3 regions of the Ancylobacter sp. FA202 genome follow, and region 2 is predicted to be linked to each of the others. Evidence: predicted binding sites of a transcription regulator. Region 2 holds the regulator's gene; each other region holds the start of a gene.
What was found. The regulator PhoB, encoded in region 2, activates phosphate uptake and scavenging genes when phosphate is short. The targets are predictions, from matches to a motif close to TGTCATNNANCTGTCAT.
Positions count from the first base shown of each region.

Region 1 (9,493 bases), 850 kb from region 2:
GCTCCAGAGCGGAAAGACGCCTTCCTTCTGCCGGTCGCCGGAGACGAAGCTGGCCTTGCCCGCGCGGGAGATGCCCGGGCCGGGCCTTCCATAGAGCCCGTGCAGCAGGTCGCGCTGGCCGGAACCTTCCAGCCCGGCAAGGCCGACCACCTCGCCGGCGCGCAGCACCACGTCGCGTCCGAGCGGGGCAATGAGGGCGCCGCTCAGGCGGACCCTTTCGCGCGCGCCCTCGCCAATGGCGGGGCGGGCGGCGCGGCGGCTCGCCATCACTCCCTCAGTCGGGCCGCCCATCGCCTGCACCAGCGCTTCCACGCTCGCCTCCACGGCCGGCCCGGACCAGACGGAACGGCCATTGCGCAGCACCAGAACGCGGTGGGCGATGTCCACCACCTCCTGCAGCTTGTGGCTGATGAAGATAAAGGCGAGCCCCTCTCTGGTGCGGGCCTTGATGAAGGCGCGCAGCTGCCGGCTGCGCTCCAGCCCGAGCGAGGAGGTCGGCTCGTCGAGAATGACGAGGCGCACCTGCGGGGTGGCGACGGCGCGGGCGATCTCCACCATCTGCCGCTGGCCGATCTGCAGATGGGCGACGCGGGCGTCGACCGAAATCCCGTGATCGGGAAACACTTCGTCCAGCGCGGCGCGGGCGCGGGCGCGAAAGATGCGGCGCCAGCCCGGCAGCGCCCGCGCCGCTTCCGGCGCTTCCAGAAAGAAGTTCTCCGCCACCGAGAGATTGTCGCAGAGCGACAATTCCTGATGGACGATGCGGATGCCGCCGGCCTGCGCCAGCGTGGTGTCGTAGAGGTCGGGGGCGATGTCGACGCCGCGGATCTGCAGGCTGCCTTCATCGGCGCGGGTGACGCCGCACAGCACACGCATCAGCGTCGACTTGCCGGCGCCATTGCCGCCGACGAGGCCCAGCACCTCGCCGGGCGCGACCACAAGATCGATGCCGTCATTGGCCCGGGTGGGGCCGAACGCCTTGCAGATGCCGGACAGACGCACCACCGGCGGGTGGGGGGCGCCAGGGTCCGTCCCGGCGGCGGGGGGCGAGCGGCGAAGCGGCGCCGACACCCCGGCGCTGGCGGCCGGGGCGTCCTGCGCGGCAGGGAAGACTGCCGTCATCATCAGGTTCCGTGGTCTGCCTCGGGAAGCGATCGGCCGGCGGGTCAGTTACCCGCCTTCGCCTTGAGCAGATTGTCCTGCACCCATTGCTGGGAATAGGACGGGCTGACGATAACGCCGGCCGGAAGGCTCTGATAGTCCTTGAGATTGTCGTCGGTGACGGTGGCGACCGGCATGATCATCAGCTTGGGCGGGTTGGCACCCTTGACCAGCTCATAGGCCAGCCAGAAGGCGGCGCCGCCAATGCCGGGCGTGGTGTTCATCGAGATGGTGGAATAGCCGTTGGCGTCCTTCTGCTTCGCCCACCACTGGATGAAGTTGGAGGAACCGCCGCCCTCGATCACCGGCATCTTCTTGGCGTACTCGCCGCCATACTGGTCGAACGCCTGGGCGATGCCGGTGTCGTCCGAGCCGCCCTGGCCGAGCACCGCATCGACATGCGGCAGGCTGGGCAGCGCATTGGCCACTGCCGACTGGGCGACGGAGGCGGTGGCCTGGCCATAGACGGTCGCCACCACCTTCACGTCGGGGTAGTTCTTCAGCACGGCTTCCTGCGCGCCATACATGTCGGCATCCGGCGCCGAGCCCTTCACGCCGCGCACGACGATGACATTGCCCTTGCCGCCGATCTTCTTCAGCACCCACTCGGCCTGCTCGCGCTTGTAGCCCTTGAAGTCGAAATTGAGCTGCCAGTTGCAGGGGGCGGAGGCGATGGAATCGAAGGACACCACCTTGATGCCGGCCTTGCAGGCCTTTTCGATGATGCCGTTCACCGCCGTCTCGGAAGCGGCGTCGACGGCGATGGCATCGACCTTCTTCAGGATCAGCTCGGCGATCTGGCTGTTCTGCTGGGCGACGGTGCCATCGCCATTCAGGATGATGTAGTCGGCGATCCTGCCATCGGCCTTGGCCTTCTCGGCGGCTTCCTTGAAGGCATCGACCATCTGGTGGCGCCAGCTATTGCCGAAATAGGCATTGGCGAGCGCGATTACCGGCTTGTCCGGCGTGGCGAGCGCCGGCAGGGCGCCGGCGGCAATAAGGGCAAAGGTCGCGCAGGCTGTGGCACAGGCGCGCGAAAGGGTTTTCAGGCGCATATCGTTCCTCCCATTGGCCCCGTTGGTGGGGCTCTTGATGGATTTCCCAGGCATCGGCGGTCTTCTGCCGCTCGATGGTAGCAAGAGTATCTCATTATACCAGTTGCGCAAGCCCGTCGGCCGGGTTCATCTGTCTCCCGGCAGGGCCGGAGGCTCTCCATACCGCCACCGAGAGTACCCCGATGCTTGATGTGTTCGAGATCATCGATCCCCGCTTCCGCGACCTCATCCTCCCCATTGCCTGGCTGGAGCGGCTGCATACGGGGATGCGCTGGTGCGAGGGGCCGGTCTATTTCGCCGACCAGCGCTGCCTGATCTGGAGCGACATTCCCAACAACCGGCTGATGCGCTGGTGCGAGGACACGCAGGCCGTCGGCGTGTTCCGGGCCGATTCCAACTTCGCCAATGGCAATACGCGCGACCGGCAGGGGCGGCTTGTGACCTGCGAGCACCGCACCCGCCGCCTCACCCGCACCGAGCCGGATGGCACGCTCACCGTTCTCGCCGACCGCTACCGGGGGGCCCGGCTCAATTCGCCGAACGATGTGGTGGTGAAGTCGGACGGCACGCTCTGGTTCACCGATCCGACCTACGGCATCGCCTCGGACTATGAAGGCGGCCGGGCGGAGCCCGAGCAGGACGGGCGCTATGTGTTCCGGCTGGACCCGCGCGCGGGCACGCTGGCCGTGGTGGCCGACGATTTCGGCCAGCCCAACGGCCTCGCCTTCTCACCCGATGAAAGCCTGCTCTACATCGCCGATTCCGGCGGCATCGGCCGCGAGGCCGGCAACCGCCATATCCGCGCCTTCACCGTCCGCGCCGACAACACGCTCGCCGATAGCAGGGTCGTCACTGAGGTGACGCCCCATGCCCCGGACGGGTTTCGCGTCGACGAGGCCGGGCGCCTGTGGTCGAGCGCCGGCGACGGGGTGCATTGCTACACACCGGAGGGGGACCTGCTCGGCAAGATCCGCGTGCCCGAGCGCGTCGGCAACCTCGCCTTTGGCGGCGCGGCCGGCAACCGCCTGTTCATCTGCGGCCACACCTCGCTCTACGCCGTCTTCGTCAACACGCGCGGCGCGAGGCCGCCGGCGCCGAAACGGCTTTAGTGGGCGGCTCGAACCGTCGGCCTCGGTGAATCCGCCCGCGTCGGCAGCGCCAGCGTGATCAGCCAGCAGAGGAACAGCATCAAAGCCGAGCCGAGAAGGCAGGCATAGATTCCGCCGAACTGGTAGAGGAAGCCGGAGGCGAGGATGCCGAGGAAGCGCCCGGCCGCGTTGGCGGCATAGTAGAAGCCGACATCCTCCGCCGCCTTCTCCGAGCCCGCATAGGCGAGCACGAGATAGGAATGCACCGACGAGTTAACCGCGAAGGCGACGCCGAACACGCCGAGGCCGATGACCAGCACCAGCGTCGGATCAGGCGGCGCCAGCGCCAGCGCGGCGGCGATCAGCGCCGGCACGAGGGCGAGCCCCAGCGACCACCACCGCGCCGCCGGCACCTCGCGCGACAGCCCGTCGGGGCTGCGCGCGACCAGCGCGGGCGCCGCCGCCTGCACCAGCCCGTAGCCGATGGTCCACAGCGCCAGAAACGCCCCGACCATGGTGAAGGTCCAGCCGCTGGCATAGAGGAAAACCGGCACGCCGACGACGAACCACACATCGCGCGCGCCAAACAGGGCGACGCGGGCGGCCGCCAACAGGTTGATGCCCTTCGACTTGGCGAAGAGTTCGCGCGCGCTGGCGCTGGCCTTGGCCTTGCCCATCATGGCGGGGAGCGAGAACACCACGCCGAGCATGACGAGAAAGAGCGCGCCCGCCATCAGCCACAGCCCATAGCGGAAGCCGACCAGCTGCAGCAGCAGCCCGCCGAGGAAGAAGCCGACGCCCTTCATCGCGTTCTTCGAGCCGGTGAACCACGCCACCCATTTGAACAGCCGGCCCTCGGCCTGCCCGCCCGCCTGCGATTCCGTGATCTTGATCGCCGATTTCGAGGCGGTCTTGGTCAGGTCCTTGGCGACGCCGCACACACCCTGCGCCAGCAGCACCCAGGTGACGAGCAGCGTGCTGCCCCATTCCGGCGAGGCGGCGGAGAGCAGCAGGAAGCCGGCGATCTGCGTCACCAGCCCGACGGTGAGCATGCGGGTGATGCCGTAGCGCGCCGCCAGCCAGCCGCCGATGAAATTGGCGCCGATGCCCGCCGCCTCATAGAGCAGGAACAGGAAGGCGAGCGTGAAGGGCGAATAGCCGAGCTGGAAGAAGGTGAACAGCACCAGCATGCGCAGGGCGCCATCGGTGAGGGTGAAGCCCCAATAGGCCGCCGTCACGATGGCGTAGTTGCGCAGCCCGCTGCCTGAGGAGCCTGTCATGGTCAAATCCCGACCTTGTGCATGTGGCAGGCGAGATCGACCATGCGGCAGGCATAGCCCATCTCATTGTCGTACCAGGCGTAAACCTTCAGCAGGGTCTCGTCGGTGACCATGGTCGAGAGGCCGTCGACGATGGAGGAGCGGGTGTCGCGGGCATAGTCGGCGGACACCAGCGCGCGCGGCTCATAGCCGAGAATGCCGTTGAGCGCGCCCGCCGCCGCCGCGCGGAACAGGTCGTTCACCTCCTCGACGCTGGTCGGGCGCTGCATCTCGAACACCGCATCGGTGAGCGAGGCGTTGAGGACAGGCGCGCGCACCGCATGGCCGTTCAGCTTGCCCTTCAGCTCCGGATAGATCAGCGCGATGGCGGTGGCGCTGCCGGTGGTGGTCGGCTGCAGCGAGAGCATGGCGGAACGGGCGCGGCGCAGATCCTTATGCGGCGCGTCGACCACCACATTGGTGTTGGTCGGGTTGTGGATGGTGGTGATCTGGCCGTGGCGGATGCCGATCGCCTCATGCACCACCTTCACCACGGGGGCGAGGCAGTTGGTGGTGCAGGACGCCGCCGTGACGATGGGGTGCATCGCCGGCTCATAAAGCTGCTCATTGACGCCGACGACGACATTGAGCACCGACGGGTCCTTAACCGGCGCGGCGACGATGACGCGCCGGGCGCCCCGGTCCAGATGCCCCTGCAGCGCGGCCGGGGTGAGGAACCTGCCGGTGCATTCCAGCACGATATCGACACCGAGATCGCCCCAGTGGATGTCGGCCGGCGCGGCATGGGCGGAGAAGCTGATGCGCCCGCCATCGATGATGACCGCGTCTTCGCCTGACGCCTCGATCGGCGCGCGCCAGCGGCCCTGCACGCTGTCGAATTCGATGAGATGCGCGGTCGCCGCCGCGCCGCACTTGAGCTCATTGACATGGACAATGTCGAGCCGGTTGCCGGCGCGCGGGTCGCTCGCCTGGCGCTCGGCCGCCCCCATCGCCGCCCGCAGCGCCAGCCGCCCGATCCGCCCCATGCCGTTGATGCCGACTCTCATGCCCGGTTTCCTCTCGGCTGGCTGACGCGCGCGATCTCTCGCAGCTCGCTGCGCCGTAGCAGTCCGGGATGACAGTTCAGTGACAGTGCCGGCACCTCTGGAGCGCGAAACGGCGGAGAAGCGCCATTTCTATCGGCTTTATTTCGGGACGGATCGACATAATCAGGCGCGGCCTGTCACCGCGACGGGGCCGTCTCGGTCATGGCGATGGTGGAGAGATCCGCCTCCGCCGCCACCGCCGCCTTGAGCGCGGCCTCGCGGCGCTCGCTGTAGCGGCTGGTGAAATAGTCCCGGCGGTCGCGGGTGAGCAGAGTGAACTTCATCAGCTCCTCCATCACATCGACCACCCGGTCATAATAGGGCGACGGCTTCATCCGCCCGTCCTCATTGAACTCCTCGAACGCCTTGGCGACCGAGGACTGGTTGGGGATGGTGATCATCCGCATCCAGCGGCCGAGCACGCGCAGCGTGTTCACCGCATTGAAGGATTGCGAGCCGCCCGACACCTGCATCACCGCCAGCGTGCGCCCCTGGGTCGGGCGGATGCCACGATATTCCAGCGGCAGCCAGTCGATCTGGCTCTTGAACACGCCTGTGATGGTGCCGTGCCGCTCCGGGCTGCACCAGACCTGGCCCTCCGACCATTCCGACAGGCTGCGCAATTCCTGCACCTTGGGATGGTCGGCCGGCACGGCGTCCGGCATCGGCAGGTCGCGCGGATCGAAGATGCGGGTTTCCGCCCCCATGGCGGTGAGCAGGCGCGCCGCCTCCTCGACCAGTAGCCGGCTATAGGACCGCTCGCGCAGCGAGCCGTACAGCAGCAGGATGCGCGGGGGATGGCTCAGCGGGCTAGCGGGCGACAGCTTGTCCGCGTCCGGCCGGTCGAAATGGGCGGGGTCGAGCGCGTCGGTGAAATCGTCTGTGGTCATCGGGCAGCCTCGGATGATGCGCGGCGCGACAGGAAGGCGGCGAGCCAGAAGCCGCACGCCAGCAGCAGCGTCAGGACGATGATGGCGGCGAGCACGCCGTCATAGGAGCCCGACATCGACCAGATGAGCGCGGCGCCGAGCGGGGCCACCGCGCGCGAGATCGTGCTCGGCGCCGACATCGCTCCGTTCACCGCGCCATAGGCCTCGCGGGTGAGCATTTCCGGTACGGAGAGCCCGCGCACGATGGTGGTGATGCCGTTCGCCGCGCCATAGAACAAAGCGACGAGCGCGATCAGCAGGAAGCTCGGCGGCAGCACGTCGAGCGCCACCAGCGCCAGCGGGAACACCGCCACCGTGACCGAGCCGATCAGCCGCACCGGCGCACGCGGCGCGAACACCCAGATGGCGACGCGCCCCGCCACCTGCGCCGGGCCGATCAGCGTCATGGCGGCGACAACGGCGGAGACCTCGAACCCCTTCTCCACCAGCATCGGGTAGAGATGGAAGGTGAAGGCCGAGAAGGCGGCGGAATAGGCGGTGAACGCCACCGCCAGCGCCCAGAACACCGGCTGCCGCGCCGCCCATGCCACCGCTGCCCTGCCGCTGAGCGGCGCCGCCGAGGAGGAGCGGTGCGGCGGCGCGTCGGCGGCGGGGTCGATCACCGACCAGTAGCAGCCGGCGCAGACAAGGATGTTGATGCAAGCCAGCACCATGAGCGCCTCGCGCCAGCCCACCGTATCGAGCAGCAGTTGCACCAGCGGGATGAACACGGTGGAGGCGAAGCCGCCCCACAGGGTCAGCGCCGTGATCCCCGCCCGCGCATGCGAAGGGCCGGAGCGGCGGGCGATGACGGCGAAGGCGGGATCGTACAGTGTCGCCGCCTGCAGGGCGCCGATGCCGGCCACCGCGACATAGAACAGAGCGAGGCTCTCGACCTGCGACCACAGCACCAGCAGCAGGCCGGCCAGCACCGAGCCAATGGTCATGATCACCCGGCCATGGCCGCGGTCGATGGCGGCGCCGATGGGATAGGCCGCAAGCCCTGCGAAGGCGAGCCCCAGCGTCGCCGCGCCATAGAGCGCGCTCTTCGACCAGCCGAGTTCATGGCCCATCGCCTCGGCGATCAGCGGGAAGCTGTAATAGAGCGAGCCCCAGGAGCAGACCTGGCCGATGCCGAGCCCGGTGACGAACAGGCTGCGCGCGCCGGGCGGGCGATGCTCGCCGGCACCGGCGACAAGAACATTCTCGCTCACGCCCGCACTCCGCCCGCCCGCGCCACGCCGTCCGTGACGGGTGCCCCCTGCCCGCCGCTGTCGTGCGCGGCGCAGCCGGCATCGGCGCAGCATTCGTCGGCGAGATAGCCGATCAGCGCCTCCATGGCGGGGTAATGCGCGCGGCAGATCAGCGTCGTGGCGTGGCGCTCCTGCGTCACCAGCCCGGTGTCGACGAGGCGCTTGAGATGATGCGACAGCGTCGAGGCGGCGATGCCGATCCGCTCCTGCAGGCCGCCGACCGGCAGGCCGGCATGCCCCGCCCGCACCAGCGTCCGGTAGATCTGCAGCCGGGTGGGGTTGCCGAGGGATTCAAGCTGGCGGGAGGCTTGTTCGAGATTCATGGAAATAAGCTAGGCGCCGCCGCCATCAGTGGTCAAGCCCTGTTTCGACAAATGTCGAAATATCACTTACCGCCCCTCAAGAGGCGCCGGGCGCCGTCCGTGGAAACCACCACCGGCCGAGCCGCAGCGCGACATGCACCAGGAGGATCAGCACCGGCACCTCGACCAATGGCCCGATGACGGCGGCGAAGGCCACCGGCGAGGCAAGGCCGAAGGCGGCGATGGCGACCGCGATCGCCAGCTCGAAATTATTGCCGGCGGCGGTGAAGGCGATCGCCGTGGTGCGGGGATAATCCGCCTCGATCAGCTTGCCCATGGCGAAGCTGATGAGGAACTGGACGATAAAATAGATCGTCAGCGGAATGGCGATGATCACCGCGTCCATCGGCAGGCGCACGAGATCGCCGCCCTTCAGGCTGAACATGGCGACGATGGTGAACAACAGCGCGCCGAGCGTGATCGGGCTGATCTTCGGCAGGAACACGTTGGCGTACCAGTCCGGCCCCTTGCGGGCGATGAGGACGCGGCGGGTGAGGAAGCCGGCGAGGAAGGGAATGCCGAGATAGATCAGCACCGCCTCGGTGATGGTCCAGAAGCTGACATCCACCACGCTACCCTCCAGCCCGAACAATGGCGGCAGCACGGTGAGGAACAGCCAGGCATAGGTCGAGAAGAACAGGATCTGGAAGATCGAGTTGAACGCCACCAGCCCGGCGACATACTGGTTGTCGCCCTTGGCCAGCTGGTTCCACACCAGCACCATGGCGATGCAGCGCGCCAGCCCGATGAGGATCAGCCCGGTCATATATTCCGGGTAGTCGCGCAGGAAGATCACCGCGAGGGCGAACATCAGCGTCGGGCCGATCAGCCAGTTCTGCACCAGCGACAGCACCAGCACCCGCTTGTCGGCGAAGACGCGGTGCAGCTCCTCGTAGCGCACCTTGGCGAGCGGGGGATACATCATCAGGATCAGCCCGATCGCGATCGGGATGTTGGTGGAACCGACCGAGAGCGTGTTCAGCGCCTCCGGCAGGCCGGTGAACACCGTGCCGAGGATAACGCCCAGCGCCATCGCCGCGAAAATCCACACGGTGAGGTAGCGGTCGAGAAAGGACAGCCGCGCGGGCCGGGGCGTCATCGCCATTGTCTGGGACATCGGGGGTTCCGGTTCTCGTTCAGCCGGCGCGATGGCCGCTGGCGTCGATGACCAGCTCGCCGTCTTCCTTGCGGAATTCGCCGCGCTGCGGGGCGTCGATGAGGTCCAGCACCGCCTCCGAGGGCCGGCACAGTTTTACACCGCGCGGGGTGACGACGATGGG
Region 1 covers NZ_KB904818.1:2,928,138-2,937,630, reverse strand. The annotation lists gene A3M1_RS0113355 (ATP-binding cassette domain-containing protein) at 1-1,125, opposite strand, end outside; gene A3M1_RS0113350 (ABC transporter substrate-binding protein) at 1,167-2,216, opposite strand; gene A3M1_RS0113345 (SMP-30/gluconolactonase/LRE family protein) at 2,399-3,325, shown strand; gene arsJ (organoarsenical effux MFS transporter ArsJ) at 3,322-4,584, opposite strand; gene A3M1_RS0113335 (ArsJ-associated glyceraldehyde-3-phosphate dehydrogenase) at 4,587-5,630, opposite strand; gene arsH (arsenical resistance protein ArsH) at 5,807-6,559, opposite strand; gene A3M1_RS0113325 (MFS transporter) at 6,556-7,812, opposite strand; gene A3M1_RS0113320 (helix-turn-helix transcriptional regulator) at 7,809-8,174, opposite strand; gene arsB (ACR3 family arsenite efflux transporter) at 8,251-9,312, opposite strand; gene arsC (arsenate reductase (glutaredoxin)) at 9,350-9,493, opposite strand, start outside.
Region 1: A3M1_RS0113335 (ArsJ-associated glyceraldehyde-3-phosphate dehydrogenase) is a predicted target of PhoB. The motif match lies at 5,699-5,715, and genes of this name have one in related genera.

Region 2 (9,493 bases):
GCCACGCAGTCGGCCGAGGCCATCAAGTTCTTCAACTGGGCCTACAGCGCCGAAGGCGACGCCATCGCCGAGAAGCTGCACTACATCCCGCTCCCCGACGCGGTTGCGGACGAAGTGCGCAAGGCCTGGGCCAGCGAAGTCAAGGCCGACGGCAAGGCCGTCTGGACCAACTGATCCTGCCCTGCAGGGGGAGGAGGCGGCCGTCCGGCCGCCTCTTCTCGTCCGGCCGCCTCTTCTCGTCCGGCTCAGCCAATTGTAGTCTGCCCCTAACGCCCGCGACGCCCACGCTCCGTCACAGCACGCCGCCCCTCAGGCCGATCGCGGCTTTCGGGTGACAAGGCGCTCCAAGGATTACACGACATGGATGCCACTCTCAGCGGAAGGCAGGCGGGCACCGGCCTGATCGCCGCGCGCAAGCCGACCGGCCGCGTCAGCGACCCGATCTTTGTCGGCATTCTATGGACCAGCGGCATTGTCGTTCTGCTGCTGCTCGGCCTCATCATCGCCATGCTGTTCGAGGGCGGCCTGCCGGCGATTCAGGAATTCGGCCTGTCCTTCATCTGGTCGACGACGTGGAACCCGGTAACGGAAGTGTTCGGCGCCGGCGTGATGGTGTTCGGCACCGTCTTCAGCGCCGTGATCGCCGTCATCATCGCCCTGCCGCTGTCCTTCGGCATCGCCTTCTTCCTCACCGAGATCGCCCCCGGCCCGCTGCGCCGGCCGATCGGCGTCGCGATCCAGCTGCTCGCCGCGATCCCGTCGATCATCTACGGCATGTGGGGCTTCTTCATCGTCGTGCCGCTGATGGCCGCCTATGTGCAGCCGCCGCTGATCGAATGGCTCGGGCCGCTGCCGATCATCGGCGCGTTGTTCCAGGGCCCGCCGCTCGGCGCGGGCATGCTCACCGCCGGCCTGATCATGGCGATCATGATCCTGCCCTTCATCACCGCCATGTTCGTCGAGGTGCTGGAATCGGTGCCGCCGATGATCAAGGAATCGGCCTATGGCGTCGGCGCCACCACCTATGAGGTCTACCGCAACGTCTCGGTGCCCTATGGCCGCACAGCCATGGTCGGCGCCATCATGCTCGGCCTCGGCCGCGCGCTGGGTGAGACCATGGCCGTGACCTTCGTCATCGGCAATGCCACCCGCATGTCGGCCTCGCTGTTCGCCCCGGGCGCCACCATCGCCTCCACCATCGCCAACGAGTTTCCCGAGGCCTCGATCGGCTCGCTGAAGCTGCAGGCGCTGCTGGAACTGGGCTTCATCCTGTTCGTGATTTCGTTCATCGTGCTCGCGCTCTCGCGCCTGCTCGTCCGGTCCCGGCTCAAGGGCTGAGTGGAGACACACATGGCATCCCTCGCCCGCCGTCGCGCGACCGACTACACCGTCAAGGCGATCAGCGTCGGTTTCGCCGCGCTCTCGCTGGTCCTGCTCGCCTGGATCCTGTGGACCCTGGTGGCGCGCGGCCTGCCCGCGCTCGGGCCGCATGTCTTCACCCACATCACCGCGCCGCCCGGCGCCGGCGGTGGCCTGCTCAACGCCATTGTCGGCTCGCTGATCCAGATCGGCGTCGCGCTGATCATCGGCACCCCGATCGGCCTGATGTGCGGCACCTTCCTGGCCGAGAACGGCCGCGGGACGCAGGTCGGCAATGCGGTGCGCTTCGTCAATGACGTGCTGCTCTCCGCCCCGTCGATCCTCATCGGCCTGTTCGTCTACCAGCTCCTGGTCGTGCCCTTCGGCGGCTTCTCCGGCTGGGCCGGTTCCATCGCCCTGGCGATCATCATCATCCCCGTGGTGGTTCGCACCACCGAGGACATGCTGAACCTGGTGCCGATCGGCCTGCGCGAAGCCGCCTTCGCGCTCGGCGCGCCGCAGTGGAAGGTCGTGACCTTCATTACCTGGCGCGCCGGCCGGGCCGGCATCGTCACCGGCATCCTGCTGGCCATCGCCCGCGCCGCCGGCGAGACCGCGCCGCTGCTGTTCACCTCGCTCGGCAATAATGGCTGGTCGCTCAGCCTCGACGCCCCCATGGCGAGCCTGCCGATCGCCATCTATCAATACGCTGCCAGCCCCTTCGAGGACTGGGTCGCCCTGGCCTGGGCGGGCGCCCTCATCATCACCGTCGGGGTTCTCACCCTGAACATCCTTTCCCGCCTCGTCCTGGCGAAGATGAAGTGAGACGGACCATGAATTTCGCACCCGAGACGTCGATCGACATCGCCTCCGCCGTCAACCGCGCCACCGCGCCCTCGGCCGAGTCCAAGCTCAAGGTCGAGAAGCTCAATTTCTTCTACGGCGACAACCACGCGCTGAAGAACATCAATTTCGAGATCCCGGAAAAGCGCGTCACCGCGATGATCGGGCCCTCGGGCTGCGGCAAGTCCACGCTGCTGCGCATCTTCAACCGCATGTATCAGCTCTATCCGGGCCAGCGCGCGGAAGGGAAGATCCTGTTCGACGGCGCCGACCTGCTGAGCAAGGACCTGGATTCCACCGTCGTGCGCTCGCGCATCGGCATGGTGTTCCAGAAGCCGACCCCGTTCCCGATGTCGATCTATGACAACATCGCCTTCGGCGTGCGCCTGCATGAGCGCCTTTCCAAGGCGCAGATGGACGAGCGCGTCGAGTGGTGCCTGCGCAAGGCGGCGATCTGGGAAGAAGCCAAGGACCGGCTGCACACCTCGGCGCTCGGCCTCTCCGGCGGCCAGCAGCAGCGCCTGTGCATCGCCCGCACCATCGCGGTGCGGCCGGAAGTGATCCTGCTCGACGAGCCCACCTCGGCGCTCGACCCGATCTCGACCTCGAAGATCGAAGACCTGATCGACGAACTGAAGCAGGAATTCACCATCGTCATCGTGACGCACAACATGCAGCAGGCGGCGCGCTGCGCCGACATCACCTCGTTCTTCTATCTCGGCGAACTGATCGAGGTCGCCGCCTCGAACGAGATCTTCACCAACCCGCGTGAAGCCCGCACCCGCGACTATATCACCGGCCGCTTCGGCTGAGCCCGCGACGAGAGAGGCCTGCCCCATGACCGAACATATCGTCTCGTCGTTCGACACCGACCTAAAGGAACTCGGCCGCAGTGTGGTGGAGATGGGCGGCCAGTCCGAGCGTCTCGTCGCCGACAGCGTCCAGGCGCTGGTCAAGCGCGACAGCGAGCTCGCCCAGAAGGTGATCGTGCTCGACGGCCCGGTCGATCTGCTGCAGCGGGAGATCGAGGAAAAGGCGGTGCTCATCATCGCCCGCCGCCAGCCGCTGGCTGGCGACCTGCGCGAGATCGTCGCCGCCATGCGGATCGCCAATGATCTGGAGCGCATCGGCGACCTCGCCAAGAACACCGCCAAGCGCGTGCTCGCCCTCACCGGCGAGTTCCACCCGCAGAAGCTGGTGCGCGGCGTCGAGCACATGTCCAACATCGTGCTCGAACAGTTGAAAGTGGTGCTGGACGCCTATGCCACCCGCGACGAGGTGCGGGCGCTGGAAGTCTGGCAGCGCGACGGCGAGGTCGACGTGCTCTACACCTCGCTGTTCCGCGAACTGCTCACCTATATGATGGAAGATCCGCGCAACATCTCGCTGTGCACGCATCTGCTGTTCTGCGCCAAGAACATCGAGCGTATCGGCGACCATGCCACCAATGTCGCGGAAACCATCCATTATCTTGTGACCGGCCAGCTCCTCACCGAAGAGCGGCCCAAGCAGGACACCAGCAGCCTGACCAGCGTCGCGTTCCCGGCCTGACACCCCACGGCCCGCGAACGCTCGGGATCAAGATCATGCCCACCAACATACTGATCGTGGAGGATGAGGAGCCCCTCACCCTCCTGCTCCGCTACAATCTCGAATCCGAAGGCTATTCGGTCGATAATGTCGGGCGGGGCGACGAGGCGGAGACAAGGCTGCGCGAAAGCGTGCCGGACCTTCTGATCCTCGACTGGATGCTGCCGGGCCTTTCCGGCATCGAGCTGTGCCGGCGCCTGCGGGCCCGGCCGGAAACCGAGCGCATGCCCATCCTCATGCTCACCGCCCGCGGCGAGGAGACCGAGCGCGTGCGCGGCCTCGCCACCGGCGCGGACGACTATGTGGTGAAGCCCTTCTCGGTGCCCGAGCTTGTCGCCCGGGTGCGGGCGCTGCTGCGCCGGGCCAAGCCCGAGCACATCTCCACCTTGCTGCGGGCCGGCGACATCGAGCTCGACCGCGAGACCAAGCGCGTGCACCGCGCCGGCCGCGAGCTGCATCTCGGCCCCACCGAGTTCCGGCTGCTGGAATTCCTCATGCAGTCGCCGGGCCGCGTCTATTCGCGCGAGCAGCTGCTCGACGGCGTGTGGGGGCAGGACGTCTATATCGACGAGCGCACGGTCGACGTGCATGTCGGCCGGCTGCGCAAGGCGCTCAACCGCCCCCGCCAGCCCGACCCGATCCGCACCGTGCGCGGTTCCGGCTATTCCTTCAACGAGATGTTCGCCCGCGCACATTGAGCGCGCGCCGATCAGCTTGCATCGCAAGCCGATCGGTTACGTGTTCTCTAGCTGGGGGTTAGAGGGCAGGCGAATCTGCCACGCCGGCTCAGCTCCGGTTGATCGACAGCCCGCCATCGACGAGATGCGCGGTGCCGGACACGAAGGACGAGTCGTCGGAGGCGAGATAGAGCACCGAGCGGGCCAGTTCTTCCGGCGCGGCCACGCGTTTCAGGGCGTGCAGCCCCGTGACGAAGGCCTGTGCCTCCGGCGTGTCGTTCGCTTCCCGGTACATCTCGGTCTCCACCGCGCCGGGCAGGATGGCGTTCACCCGGATGCCCTTCGGGCCGAACTCGGCGGCGAGCGCCTGGGTAAGGCCGACCAGTCCGGATTTCGAGGCGGCATAGGCGGCGAGGCCGGGAAAGGCTGCCGTGTAGCCGACGAAGGTCGACGTGAAGATCACCGAGCCCGCGCCGGTCTTCAGCATCTGCGCGATCTGGTGCTTGGCGCCGAGGAAGGAGCCCGTGAGGTTCACCGCCAGCGTATCCTCCCAGCCCTTGGCCGAAATCTCGGTGCTGGGTCCCTTCTCGCCGAGCGTGCCGGCATTGTTCACGGCGATGTCGAGCCGGCCAAACCGCTCCGCCGCCAATGCCGCGAGCGCCCGATCATACTCCTCCTCGCGCACATCGCCGGCGAGCACAGCCGCTGCGCCGCCCTCGGCGGCAATCTCCGCCGCCAGCGCGTCCAGCTCGCCTTGGCGGCGGGCCCCGAGCACCAGCCTCGCGCCCTCACGGGCGAACAGCACCGCAGCGGCCCGGCCGATGCCGGAACTGGCGCCGGCGATCAGCGCGACCTTGCCCTCAAGACGTCCCATCGCAATTCTCCTCATCATACGGCCGCCCTCGGCGGCGTGTCGGGGAGAAGTATGGCGATAACGCCACGTTCGGATTAGCCTGCGGTGAGCGGAAACCATGTCCGGAATAACCGAACGATGAAACTCGACGGCATCGCCGCTTTCGTCGCCATTGCCGAGGCGGGCTCGATCAGTGAGGCGGCCCGCCGGCTGCGCCTAGCGAAGTCCGTCGTCAGCGACCGTCTGGCGCAGCTTGAACGGCAGCTCGGTGCCAAGCTGGTGCACCGCTCGACGCGCCGACTGACGCTGACGGAGGACGGCCTGATCTTCCTCGAACTGGCCTCGCAGTCGCTTCGCGGCCTGGATGTAGCCGCCGCGACGCTGGCCGAGCGGCGCGGCACGCTTTCCGGCCCGCTGCGCCTATCCGCGCCGGTGACGCTGACGGCGCTACATATCGGGCCGGCGCTTTACCCCTTCCTGCGCCAGCATCCGGAGATCGACCTGACGATCGAGCTCGACGACCGCGTGGTAGATGCGCAGGCCGAAGGCTATGATGGCGTTGTGCGCCACGGGCCGATGCGCGACAGCCGGCTGATGGCCTGGCGCCTCGCCCGCAGCCGGCGGGTGCTGGTTGCCTCGCCCGATTATCTCGAACAGAACGGGCGGCCGGGAAGTCTTGAGGAGCTCGAGGCCCACCGGGGCATTTTCTACACCCATCGCGGCATCGCCGACTGGCGCTTCGTGACGGAAGGGAAGGCGATCCAAGTGCGGGCGCGGCCGGCGCTTCGCGTCAATAACGGCGTGATCATGCGCGATGCGGCCGCCGCCGGCCTCGGCATCACGCTGTTGCCGCTGTTCATCGCCGGCCCCGATATACGCATCGGCCGGCTTCAGGTGGTGGATGTCGGCGCCCAGCCGGAGGCGGAATTCATCTATGTCGCCCATCCCGAGGGCCGCCAACCTTCCGCCAAGCTGCGCGCGCTGGCGCAATGTCTGCGCGAGGCGTTCGGCGATCCGCCCTATTGGGAGGCTGGCTTATGATCGCCCGTGCCGCCCGTCGGGGTGTCGCTGTCCGGCCGGTTGTGGCCCTTCTTCGGCCAGTTATGGCTGAGCACAAAGTCGGAGATGCGCGGGGCGATTTCGGCGCGGAAGCGCGAGCCGTTGAACACGCCGTAATGGCCGACGGTCGGCTGCAGATAATGCGCCTTCATGTCGTCGGGCAGGCTGGAGCAGAGCGTCTGCGCCGCCCGCGTCTGGCCGATGCCGGAAATGTCGTCATTCTCGCCCTCGACGGTGAGCAGCGCGACGTTGCGGATCTTCGACGGGTCCACCTTGGCGCCGCGATGGGTCATCGTGCCCTTCGGCAGCGCGTGGTCGATGAACACGGTCTGCAGCGTCTGCAGGTAATATTCCGCCGGCAGGTCCATGACGGAGAGATATTCGTCATAGAACTCGCGATGCTTGGCGGCGGAATCGCCATCGCCCTTCACCAGATGGCCGAACATGTCGGCATGGGCCTTCAGATGGCGCTCCATGTTCATCGCCATGAAGCCGTGCAGCTGGAGAAAGCCGGGATAGACCTGGCGCATCACCCCGGCATTGGGCCAGGGAACCGTGGTGATGACATTGCGCTGGAACCACTCGATACCCCGCTCTTCGGCGAAATGGTTCACCGCTGTCGGGCTCTCGCGGGTGTCGATCGGCCCGCCCATCAGCACCATGGAGGCGGGCACGTCGGGGTCGCCCAGCTCCTCCATCCGCGCCACGGCCGCCAGCACCGGCACCGCCGGCTGGCACACGGCGAGCGCATGCACCCCGCCGCCGAGATGGTGGAAGATCTCGATGACGTAGTCGATATAGTCGTCGAGGCTGAACGGACCCTCAGTGGCCGGGACGTTGCGGGCGTCCACCCAGTCGGTGATGTAGAGATCGTGATTGGGCAGCAGGGTCTGCACCGTGCCGCGCAGCAGCGTGGCGTAATGGCCCGACAGCGGCGCGACAATGACCATGCGCGGCTGCGGCCGGCGCGGCTTGTTGGTGAAATGACGCTTGAAATGCAGCAGCTTGCAGAAGGGCCGCTCCCACACCGTCTCGATCTCGACCGGCACGGAAACGCCCCCGACCGTCACCTCGTCAATGCCCCAGTCCGGCTTGCCATAGCGCCGCGTGGTGCGCTCGAACATTTCCAGCGAAGCCGACATAGTCTTGCCGAAGCCGGTGTGGCTGAGCGGGTTGGCGGGGTTGCGGTAGAACAGCCGGCCGGCATCGGCCATCATGCGCAGCGGGTCGAGCGCGGCGTGGCCGAGCTCGAACATCCAGTACATCGGCCGCGCCAGCGCCGAGGCCGCTTCAAGCGTCACCTCGGGTGCCACCACCACGTCTTCCGCATCGGGAACATCGCCGAAAACGCCGATCGCCATGCAAGCCTCCGTAGTTCATTCCGCCCGTTCGGCGCTGTCGCGTCGTTGTCGCGCGTCGCTCTTGTGCGTTGCAGCATAAATAGGCTCTTTCGCGGCCGCGTCAACGTGAGGCCCGCTCTCGCGCTTGGGCGGGCAACGGCGCTATAGAGGGCGCCACGGCGCGGTGGGGCGCCGCGCAAGGGGCCTTCATGTCGCTCTCGCTCGATCATCCCATTGGCGAACGTTTTTTCGGCCTGCGGCTGGATACGCTTATCCGCCTGCGCTGGCTGGCGATTTCCGGCCAGACCGTCGCCATCGTGGTGGTGCAGTGGCTGCTCGGCTTCTCGCTGCCGATCGGCGCCAGCCTCGCCGTGGTGGCGCTGTCCGCCTGGCTCAATCTGGCGCTCCGGCTGCGCAATCCCGGCGCGCGGCGGCTGTCGGATGTGGAGGCGGCCTGGCTGCTGGCCTATGACATCCTGCAGCTGGCCGCGCTGCTCTTCCTCACCGGCGGGCTTTCCAACCCCTTCGCGCTGCTCTTTCTCGCCCCGGTGCTGATCTCGGCGACGGCGCTCTCCCCGCGCACCACCATCCTGCTTGGCGTGCTGGCGGCGGCCTGCGCGGCGCTGGTCGGCTTCTGGCAGATGCCGCTGCCCTGGGCCAGCAGTGGCGCGCTGGGCGCTGTGCCGGAGCTACCGACGCTCTATCTCGTCGGCATCTGGCTGGCGCTGGCCATCGCCATCGCCTTCATCGGGGTGCATGCCTGGCGGGTGGCGGAGGAAACGCGCGAACTCTCCGAGGCGCTGGCGGCGACCGAGCTGGTGCTGGCGCGCGAACAGCACCTCTCGGCGCTGGACGGGCTGGCGGCGGCGGCGGCGCATGAGCTGGGCACGCCGCTCGCCACCATCACCGTGGTGGCCAAGGAGCTGGCCCGGTCGCTGCCGGCCGACAGCCCGATGAGCGACGACATCAAGCTGGTGAGCGAACAGGCCGAGCGCTGCCGCGCCATTTTGCGCCGGCTGACCACGCTGGATGCCGGCGAGGCGCCGTTCGACCGCATGCCGATCTCGCATCTGCTGGAAGACGTGGTGGCGCCGCACCGCAATTTCGGCATCACCATCGCCGTCACTCTGCCCAATGGCGCCCCCGGCGAGCCGATCATCGCCCGCAATCCCGGCCTGCTCTATGGCCTCGGCAACATTGTCGAGAACGCGGTGGATTTCGCCGAAGGGCGGGTCAACATCGTCGCCAGCTGGAGCGAGGACGAGGTGACGATCTCCGTCACCGATGACGGGCCGGGCTTTCCGATCGAACTCCTGGACAGCATCGGCGCACCCTATGTCACCAGCCGCGGCCGCAACCGCTGGAAGCGCGGGACGGAGAGCGATGGCGAGGACCAGAACGGCCTCGGCCTCGGCGTGTTCATCGCCAAGACGCTGCTGGAGCGCACCGGCGCCGGGCTCACCTTCGTCAACCGCCCGCCGCCGGCGCATGGCGCCTCGGTGGGGGTGCGCTGGCCGCGCGCGCTGATCGACATATCAGGTGATCGTGAACCGGAGGCGGAGAACCGGCCGCCCGCCCGGCCGTAGAAGGGTTGCGACATTTTGATCTCGCTGCCCTCGGGGTATAAGCTGCGTCAAAAGTCGACTTGGCGACGCATCGCGGGTGGCGGTCTCTGACCCCGCCCGGGGATGCCGCAGCCGGCACATTGGAAAGCACTGAGATGCTCGATATCGCCATGGAACCGCAGGATCGCACGCTGCTCATTGTCGACG
Region 2 covers NZ_KB904818.1:2,082,869-2,092,361, forward strand. The annotation lists gene pstS (phosphate ABC transporter substrate-binding protein PstS) at 1-174, shown strand, start outside; gene pstC (phosphate ABC transporter permease subunit PstC) at 361-1,338, shown strand; gene pstA (phosphate ABC transporter permease PstA) at 1,351-2,184, shown strand; gene pstB (phosphate ABC transporter ATP-binding protein PstB) at 2,193-3,014, shown strand; gene phoU (phosphate signaling complex protein PhoU) at 3,040-3,753, shown strand; gene phoB (phosphate regulon transcriptional regulator PhoB) at 3,789-4,490, shown strand; gene A3M1_RS0109515 (SDR family oxidoreductase) at 4,579-5,343, opposite strand; gene A3M1_RS0109520 (LysR family transcriptional regulator) at 5,461-6,363, shown strand; gene A3M1_RS0109525 (polyhydroxyalkanoate depolymerase) at 6,342-7,742, opposite strand; gene A3M1_RS0109530 (ActS/PrrB/RegB family redox-sensitive histidine kinase) at 7,931-9,307, shown strand; gene A3M1_RS0109535 (ActR/PrrA/RegA family redox response regulator transcription factor) at 9,442-9,493, shown strand, end outside.

Region 3 (9,493 bases), 2.4 Mb from region 2:
GGCGAAGTGAAGCTCTACATCCTCAAGCGCTGGTGGCTGGAGGATGCGCGCGGCGAAGCGCGCGGCGCGCCGATCCTTCGCCTGAGCCCGCGCAGCGCCTATTGGCTGCAACAGGCACTCGGCGGCCTTGTCCTGATGGGTGTCTACGGTCTCATCGCCACCGGCTTTGCCTTGGTGCATGGCCTTTATGGCCGGGTCAACCTCGCCTTCGGGGAGGTCGCCGTGGCCGGGGGCATCTACATGCTCGTGGCGGTCAGCCTCGCCAGCGCGGCGGGGCGGCTTGGGCCGGCCGGGCTGGCGATGGCCCTTCTGGCGGGCATGGGCGGGGCGGCGCTGCTGAGCTGGGTGATCGGGCGTGCGGTTATCGTGCCCATTGTTGCGCGTGCCCGCTCGCCGCAGCCGGTTCTTATCGCCACGCTGGCCGTCGCCATCGTGCTGGCAGAGATATTCCGACTCACGTCGCCTTTTCGGGAAAACTGGCTGCCCGCCCTCGTCAACCGGCCGGTTTACATCGCCGGGCAGGACGGCTTCATTGCCACCGCGACGCCGGCCCAATTCCTCGCCGCCGGCCTCACCTTGACCGGCATTTCGCTGCTGCTCGGTCTCGTCCGCTTTACCGGATATGGCCGCTCCTGGCGCGCCTATGCCGACGATCCGCTGATGGCGGCGCTCTCAGGTGTGCGGGTTCCCCGCCTCGTTGGCGCCACTTTCGCGCTTGCGGGCGGCTGCGCGGGGCTTGCGGGAGTGGCCATGGTGGTAGCCTATGGGTCGATAACGCCCGGTGACGGCATGTCGATGACGCTCAAAGCCTTGATTTCGGCTATTATTGGCGGCATTGGCTCAGTACCAGGCGCCTTGCTAGGTGCTGCGCTCGTTGCATGCGTCGAAATCGTGTGGTCGTCGGCCTTCGATATCGGCTATCGCGACGTGGTGATCTATTCGCTCCTGGCGGCCGTTCTAGTCCTGAGGCCGGGAGGCCTTTTTCAGCGTGCGGCACTTTCGCCGCGAGAATTCTGAGTGGTTCGATGACCTTGCCCGTAACCCCCGCCGATGTCGCCGCCGCACGCAAGGTGCTGGATGGCGCGGTGCTGCGCACGCCCACCCTGCCGGCGCCGCGCCTCTCGGCGATTACGGGCGCTCATGTCTATGTGAAATACGAGAACCTCCAGGTCACCGCCAGCTTCAAGGAGCGCGGCGCGCTGAACAAGCTCGCCAGCCTCTCCGCCCAGGAACGCGCCGCCGGTGTTGTCGCCATGTCGGCCGGCAATCACGCGCAGGCGGTCGCCTATCACGCGGCTCGGCTCGGTATTCGCGCCACCATCGTGATGCCGAAATTCACGCCGATCGTGAAGGTCGCCGCCACCGAGGCGCATGGCGCTCGGGTTGTGCTGCATGGCGATTCGGTCGGCGACGCTTCGGAAGAGGCCGACCGCATCGCCCATTCCGAACATCTCGTCTGGGTTCATCCCTATGACGACCGCCATGTCATCGCCGGCCAGGGTTCCATCGCCTCCGAGATGCTCGAGGACGCGCCGGATCTCGACGCCCTTCTGGTGCCTGTCGGCGGTGGCGGCATGATATCCGGCATGGCGGTGGCGGCGCGTGACCTGCGGCCGAACATCGAGATCGTCGGCGTCGAGACCCGGCTTTACCCTTCGATGTGGAACGCCCTGCACCAGCAGTCCCTGCCCTGCGAGGGCGCGACGCTGGCGGAAGGCATCGCGGTGAAGCAGGCAGGCACGCTGACGCGCGAACTGGTCTCGGCACTGGTGTCCGACGTGGTGCTGGTGGGCGAGCCGACCATCGAGCGGGCAGTGAACCTGTTCCTCACCCAGCAGAAGACGCTGGCGGAAGGCGCCGGCGCCGCTGGCCTCGCCGCGCTGCTCGCCGACCCGGACCGCTACCGCGGCCGCAAGGTAGGGCTGGTGGTGTCGGGCGGGAATATCGACCCGCGCATCGTCGCCTCGATCATGATGCGCGAACTCGAGCGCGAGGAGCGGATCGTCTCGTTCCGCTTCTCCATGCTCGACCGTCCGGGCGAACTCGGCATCATCGCCAGCCTGCTCGGCGGTCTCGGCGCGAACATCCTTGAAGTGGAGCACAAGCGCCATTTCCTTGACGTGCACGCCAAGGGCGCCCGGCTCGACGTGACCGTGGAGACCCGCGACCGCGCTCATGCCGACACGGTCTACCATGCGCTAATCGAGAACGGCATGGACGTGGTGCGGGTCGACTGGCAGTCGGCTGGCTAGCATCATTGAACGAGGGCGTTCGTTTCGGCGGTTGGCCGGGGCGGGCGGGCCCTTGCCCGCGCCGGAGGGTGCCCCCACCTGACGGGGCAGGAGGAGACCGGCATGTTCGATACACGCAATGGCGAGGAAGAGAGGCCCTACGCCTTTGATCCGCTCGTCGAACCGGAGTATTTTCGCGGCGTGCTCTCCCGCCGGTTCATGGCGTTTCTCATCGACACGGTGATCATTTGCGTGCCCGTCGGTATGGCGGCGCTGCTGATTTTCATCTTCGGCTTCCTCACCTTCGGGCTCGGCTGGTTCCTGTTCAGCCTGCTGGGGCCGGGCTATGTTGTGTGGGCGCTGGTCTATGTCGGGCTCACCCTCGGCGGACCGCGCTCGGCGACGCTCGGCATGCGCGCTATGGGAATCGAGATGCGGGTGTGGCACGGAGCGCCGATGACGCCCATGCTGGCGGTTGTCAGCCTCGTGCTGTTCTGGGTGTCGGTGAGCGTCTTCACCCCGTTCATCACCATCATCGGCCTGCTCAACCGACGCAAACGCCTGGCGCATGACTTCATCATCGGCACGGTTGTGACCAACAATGACGAGCGGGCGGGCGAACTGCGCGGCTACCGCTGATCCCGCTGCGTTTGCGGATCGTAATGATCCGCGTCAACGAAGGCTTTGACGTCGGGCCCGGGGCGCGCGATCCTCAGCCATTCGCAACGTGAACATGCCGTGACCGAACATTCGCGCGACACACCGCAATTCTACCTGACCGCCCCCTCGCCCTGCCCCTATCTGGCGGGGCGTTCGGAGCGGAAGGTGTTCACGCATCTGGTGGGCGAGCGCGCCACCCAGCTCAATGATGTGCTGACTCATGGCGGGTTCCGGCGCAGCCAGTCCATCGCCTATCGGCCCGCCTGCGAACAGTGCCGCGCCTGCGTCTCGGTGCGGGTGTGCGTCGATGATTTTCGCGAGACCCGCGGCTTCCGCCGTGTCCGCCAGGCCAACGCCGATCTCATCGGCGACATCCGCGCCGCGATCCCCACCGCCGAGCAGTATTCCCTATTCCGCCTCTATCTCGACAGCCGGCATTCCGATGGTGGCATGGCCGACATGACCGTGCTCGACTACGCCATGATGGTGGAGGACAGCCACGTCCGCACCCGGCTGATCGAATATCGCCGTCACGGGCCGGCATCGGCGGTCAGCGGGAGGGGCCAGGGGCCGCTGTACGGCGTGGCGCTGACCGACGTTCTCGCCGACGGCCTGTCCATGGTCTATTCCTTCTACGATCCTGATCAGGCCGGCCGCTCGCTCGGCACCTACATGATCCTGGACCATATCGTTAAGGCGAAAGCCATGGGCCTGCCCTATGTCTATCTCGGCTATTGGGTCGAAGGCTCCGACAAGATGAACTACAAGAGCCGCTTCCTGCCGCAGGAACGCCTTGCGCCCGCGGGCTGGATGCGGGTGGAGGAATAGGTCGTCGCGCCGTCACATGACATTTTGTCGACTGCCGGCTGACCGTGCGTCATAGGGCTGTGACGTCGCAGGGGTAGCACACTGGAACGCTTCCAACTCTCGGAGCGCGACAGATTGCCGGAGCCCCCCATGACCGTCGACCTTCATCGCCCGCCGCAGGAATCTGCCCACCAGGAATCTGCCCACCAGGAATCCGCCGATCAGGTATCGCCCTTCCGCACCAGCCTGCTGGAAGAGGCTGACGGCGCCGGGAGCAATCCGACGCTCAACCCGACCATGGGTGAACTGATCTCGGTCCGCTTCTCCCGCCGTGGCCTCCTCAAGGGCGCCCTCGCCGTTTCCGCCATCGCCGCCACCGTCGGACCGGCCGCACTGATGTCGGCGGAAAAGGCGCACGCCGCCAGCGACGGCACCGCTGCCGCCAATGGTTCGGCCTTCAACTTCATCGAAGTCGAGGCGGGGGTCGACGAGACCCACCATGTCGCCGAAGGTTACGACGCCGAAGTGCTGCTGCGCTGGGGCGACCCGCTCTTTCCCGACTCGCCCACCTTCGACCCGAAGAACCAGAGCGCGGAAGCCCAGCGCCGGCAGTTCGGCTACAATAACGACTATGTCGGCTTCATCCCGCTCGATGGCTCGCCCGAGCACGGCCTGCTGGTGGTGAACCACGAATACACCAACGAGCACCTGATGTTCCCCGGCATCGTCAGCGTCGCCGAAGGCAAGCTGAAGGTGGCGCCGGCGGACAAGGCCCGGGTGGATATCGAGATGGCGGCCCATGGCGGCACCATCGTCGAAATCCGCAAGGTCGACGGCAAATGGCAGGTGGTGCGCGACGGCAAGCTGAACCGCCGCATCACCTCGACCACACCGATGCAGATCACCGGCCCGGCCGCCGGCAGCGACCGGCTGAAGACGGCGGCGGACGCCACCGGCACCCAGGTGATCGGCACGCTCAACAATTGCGCCGGCGGTGTCACGCCCTGGGGCACCTATGTGATGGCCGAGGAGAACTTCCACGGCTATTTCCTCGGCAAGCTGCCCGAGGGCTACCGGGAGGCCGCCAACTACAAGCGCTATGGCGTGCCGGAAGCTTCCTATGAGTGGGGCAACATCTACGACCGCTTCGACCTCGCCAAGGTGCCGAACGAGCCGAACCGCTTCGGTTGGATCGTCGAGGTGGATGTGAACGACCCCACTTCGGTGCCGAAGAAGCGCACCGCCATGGGCCGGTTCAAGCATGAGGGCGCCGAATCGATCGTCGCCAAGGACGGGCGCGTCGTGTTCTATCTCGGCGATGACGAGCGCTTCGACTATGTCTACAAATTCGTCACCTCGGGCACGTTCAACCCGAATGACCGCGCCGCCAACATGGACCTGCTGGATTCCGGCACGCTCTATGTCGCCAAGTTCGACTCCAGTGGCGCGCTGGAATGGCTGCCGCTGGTGTTTGGCCAGGGTCAGCTGACCGCCGCCAACGGCTTCGACAGCCAGGCCGATGTGTTGATCGAGACCCGCCGCGCCGCCGACCTGCTCGGCGCCACCAAGATGGACCGCCCCGAGGACATTCAGCCGAACGGCGTCAACGGCAAGGTCTATGTGATGCTGACCAACAATACCCGGCGCAAGGACGAACAGGTCGACGCCGCCAATCCCCGCGCCAAGAACGCCTTCGGCCATATCATCGAGATCGCCGAGGCGGATGGCGACTTCGCGGCGACCAAGGGCACCTGGGAAGTGCTGCTGAAATGCGGCGATCCCTCCGTCGCGGCGGTGGGCGCCTCCTTCTCCACCGACACCACCCGCAATGGCTGGTTCGGCATGCCCGACAATTGCGCTGTCGATACCGCCGGCCGGCTCTGGGTATCGACCGACGGCAACAACCCGAAGGATACGGGGCGCACGGACGGGCTTTGGGCCGTGGATACCGAAGGCAGCGCGCGGGCGACCTCGAAGCTGTTCTTCCGTGTGCCGGTGGGCGCCGAGATGTGCGGTCCGCTGTTCACGCAGGATGACCGCACCGCGTTTGTCGCCGTGCAGCACCCCGGTGATGGCGGCACCGACTGGGCGCCCTTCGGCCGTCCGTCCTATTATGAGGACCTGTCCACCCGCTGGCCGGACTTCAAGGACGACATGCCGGTGCGACCGGCCGTGGTCGTCATCACCAAGAAGGATGGCGGCGTGATCGGAAGCTGAGGCATCCGGCCCGGCCGTGCGAAGCCCCTCACCCTACCCCTCTCCCCGACGGGGAGAGGGGGCTTGGCCTGATCCTCGCGACGCCCGTCGCTTTCTTTCCCTCATCCCCGGGCGTGACCCAGGGATCCTGCCCTTCCGCATTCATCCGGTTAAAGACGTGGGTGGCCGGGTCAAGCCCGGCCATGAGGGAGATGCAGCGCTGCCCGGAACGCGGCGCGCAGCGTCGCGCCTATCCGGCGTCCGGGGTCTGGGAAACGGGAGAGGGGCAGGGATAAATCTGCCCTCATCCCCTGGGCACTGCTCAGCCGAACTTGTTGTTGCGTGGAAAGCCCTTCGGCGGCAGGCGGCCGGCACCGGCGCGCTCGCCGCGCCATTCGGTTAGGTCGGTCACGGTCCAGGTGCGGCCGGACGTGTCGGTCCAGGTCAGGCCGTCGGCGGCGCTGAACACCTTCACGTCACTCATCGCGCCGTCCTTGTATCGTTGCAGCCGCACACCGCGCCCGCGCGCCATCTCGGGGATCTGCGTCAGCGGGAAGACCAGCAGCTTGCGGTTCTCGCCGATCACCGCGACGCTGTCGCCGGTCGCCGGCGTCACCTTCACCGCGTCCTGCGCGTCGACGCCCAGTATCTGCTTGCCCTTGCGGGTATTGGCGAGGCAATCGTCCTCGGCGACCAAGAAGCCCCGTCCCTCCTTCGCCGCCACCAGCAGCCGGCGCCCGCCGAGATAGGGCAGCACGTCGAGAATGTCGGCTTCCTGCTCCAGCTCGATCGACAGCCGCAGCGGCTCGCCATGGCCGCGCCCGCCCGGCAGCTTCGAGGCGTCGAGCGTGTAGAAACGGCCATTGGTGGCGAACACCAGCAATTTGGCGGTCGTCTCGGTGAAGAAGGTGATCTTGAGCCGGTCGTCGCCCTTGAAGGCAAGCGCCGTGAGATCGGCGACATGGCCCTTCAGCGCCCGGATCCAGCCCTTCTCGGACACGACAATGGTAATCGGCTCGCGCTCAACCAGCGCTTCGATGACCGCATCCGCCTTGTGCACCGAGGCTTCGCCGAAGGTGGTGCGGCGACGGCCGAGCGCGGTCTCGGGCGCGAACATCTTGCGGGTTTCGGCCAGCTGTCCGGCCACCCTTTTCCACTGCAGCGCCACGGAGCCGAGCAGCTTTTCGATGCCCGCCTTCTCCTTGGAAAGCGCGTCGTGCTCCTTGCGGATCTCGAATTCCTCAAGCTTGCGCAGGCTGCGCAGGCGCATGTTGAGGATGGCCTCGGCCTGCACATCCGTCAGCTCGAACCGCGCGATCAAGGCGGGCTTCGGCTCATCCTCCTCGCGGATGATGCGGATCACCTCGTCGAGATTGAGATAGGCGATGAGGTAGCCGTCCAGTACCTCCAGCCGGTGCTCGATTTCCCCGAGCCGGTGGCGGGAGCGGCGCAGCAGCACCTCGCGGCGATGGTCGACCCATTCGCGCAGCGCTTCCAGCAGGCTGACGACCTTGGGCACCTGTCCGCCGACCAGCACGTTCATGTTGAGCGGAAAGCGCGTCTCCAGCTCGGTGAGCCGGAACAGGCTCTCCATCAGCAATTCGGCATCAACGTTTCGCGCGCGCGGTTCGAGCACCAGCCGCACATCCTCGGCGCTCTCGTCGCGAACATCGGCAAGAAGCGGCAGCTTCTTCTCGTTGAGCAGATCGGCGATCTTCTCGACCAGACGGGACTTTGGCACCCCATAGGGAATTTCGGTGACGACGATCACATAGGTGCCGCGCCCGGTCTCTTCCTTTTCCCAGCGCGCGCGCAGCCGGAAGCCGCCCCGCCCGGTGGCATAGGCATCGGCGATCGAGGACGGGGATTCGATGATGACGCCGCCGGTCGGGAAGTCCGGCCCCTTCACAAAGGCCAGCAGGTCGTCGGTGGTGGCTTGCGGGTTGTCGATCAGGTGCAGGCTGGCGTCGATCAACTCGGCGGCGTTGTGCGGCGGGATCGAGGTCGCCATGCCCACGGCGATGCCCGTCGAGCCATTCGCCAGCAGATTAGGGAAGGCGCCGGGCATGACGACGGGTTCTTCCGTCGTGCCGTCATAGTTGGGGCGGAAATCGACCGCGTCCTCGTCGATGCCGTCGAGGATCAGCCGTGCAACTTCGGTGAGCCGGGCCTCCGTGTAGCGTTCGGCCGCAGCGTTATCGCCGTCGATATTGCCGAAATTGCCCTGCCCGTCTACCAGCGGGTAGCGCTGGGAAAAGTCCTGGGCGAGCCGGACCATGGCGTCGTAGATCGCCGCGTTGCCATGCGGATGGAACGAGCCCATCACGTCGCCGACGATCTTCGCGCTTTTGCGGAAACCGCCGCCGGGGTCGAGCCGCAGAAGCCGCATGCCATAGAGAATGCGGCGATGCACGGGCTTCAGCCCGTCGCGCGCATCCGGCAGTGCCCGGTGCATGATGGTGGACAGCGCATAGGCGAGGTAGCGCTCTTCAAGCGCCGCCTTCAGGCCGATCGGTTCGATCGTGCCATCATCGGTCGGAATCGGTGGCTCACCCATGCCCTGTGCTACCGCGAAGCGCGAGCGGGAACAAGACGCGAACGCGCCCGCGCAAAGCTATCCACCGGGCCGTTTCAGCGCGGCCAGCAGCGAAGCGCGGGCATCGGGGAGCGGCAGGCCGCGCGGGTCGAAAACACGCCGCGCCAGAAAATGGCCGGTGAGCGCGAAGGCGGCCTCGACATCCTCAGGCATCGGCGGCTCGGCAACCTCGCTGATGAGGAAATAGGGCAGCGTGAAAAGCTGCGCCTGCCAGGGCGCGCCGGCGTCGCGGCTCACCGCGCGGCCGGATTTGGGCGAGACATAGAGCAGATCGTTGCGCCCGCCGGTGGCCGCGCAACTCTCCAGATCCAGGCCAAATCCCAGTTCGGTCAGGAGTGCCAGCTCAAAGCGAGCCATCATCATGCCGGTCAGGCGCTCATGGTGGAGATGCTCGATCATGGTGGCCAGATGGCCGTGCAGCACGGGATGGGGATCGCGCTCGGGCAGCAGCCGGATGAGGCTGCCGAGATGGCTCAGCGCGAAGGCGGAATGGGCCTGTGCCATCAGCCGGCCGGCATGCGCGGCCGTCACTTCCAGCGCGTAGGCGCCGAGCTGCTCGTCGAGACGCGCGCGCCAGGTCACGCGCACGCCATTGCCCGCCTGCAGCGCCGCCGCCTGCCGGCGCGAGCCGCCGCCCCGCACCAGGCCGAGATGGCGACCATGGCCGGCTGTCATCACTTCGACGATGGCATTGGCCTCACCGTGGCGGCGCACGCCGAGAATGATGCCCTCGTCCGACCACTCCATCGGGCGGCCTCACTCCTGCGGGAAATCCAGCCCCATTTCGCGGTAGCGCGCCGGGTCGTCGGCCCAGTTCTCGCGCACCTTGACGAACAGGAACAGGTGGACCGGCGCCTCGACGATCTCGGTCAGTTCCTTGCGGGCGGCCATAGAGATCGCCTTGATCGTGTCGCCGCCCTTGCCGAGCACAATCTTCCGCTGGCTTTCGCGCTCGACAAAGATGGTCTGCTCGATGCGGACCGAGCCGTCCTTGCGCTCCTGC
Region 3 covers NZ_KB904818.1:4,522,549-4,532,041, reverse strand. The annotation lists gene A3M1_RS0121060 (branched-chain amino acid ABC transporter permease) at 1-1,017, shown strand, start outside; gene A3M1_RS0121055 (threonine ammonia-lyase) at 1,026-2,252, shown strand; gene A3M1_RS0121050 (RDD family protein) at 2,355-2,870, shown strand; gene A3M1_RS0121045 (arginyltransferase) at 2,970-3,719, shown strand; gene A3M1_RS0121040 (PhoX family phosphatase) at 3,849-5,915, shown strand; gene parC (DNA topoisomerase IV subunit A) at 6,217-8,451, opposite strand; gene recO (DNA repair protein RecO) at 8,509-9,237, opposite strand; gene era (GTPase Era) at 9,247-9,493, opposite strand, start outside.
Region 3: A3M1_RS0121040 (PhoX family phosphatase) is a predicted target of PhoB. The motif match lies at 3,767-3,783, and genes of this name have one in related genera.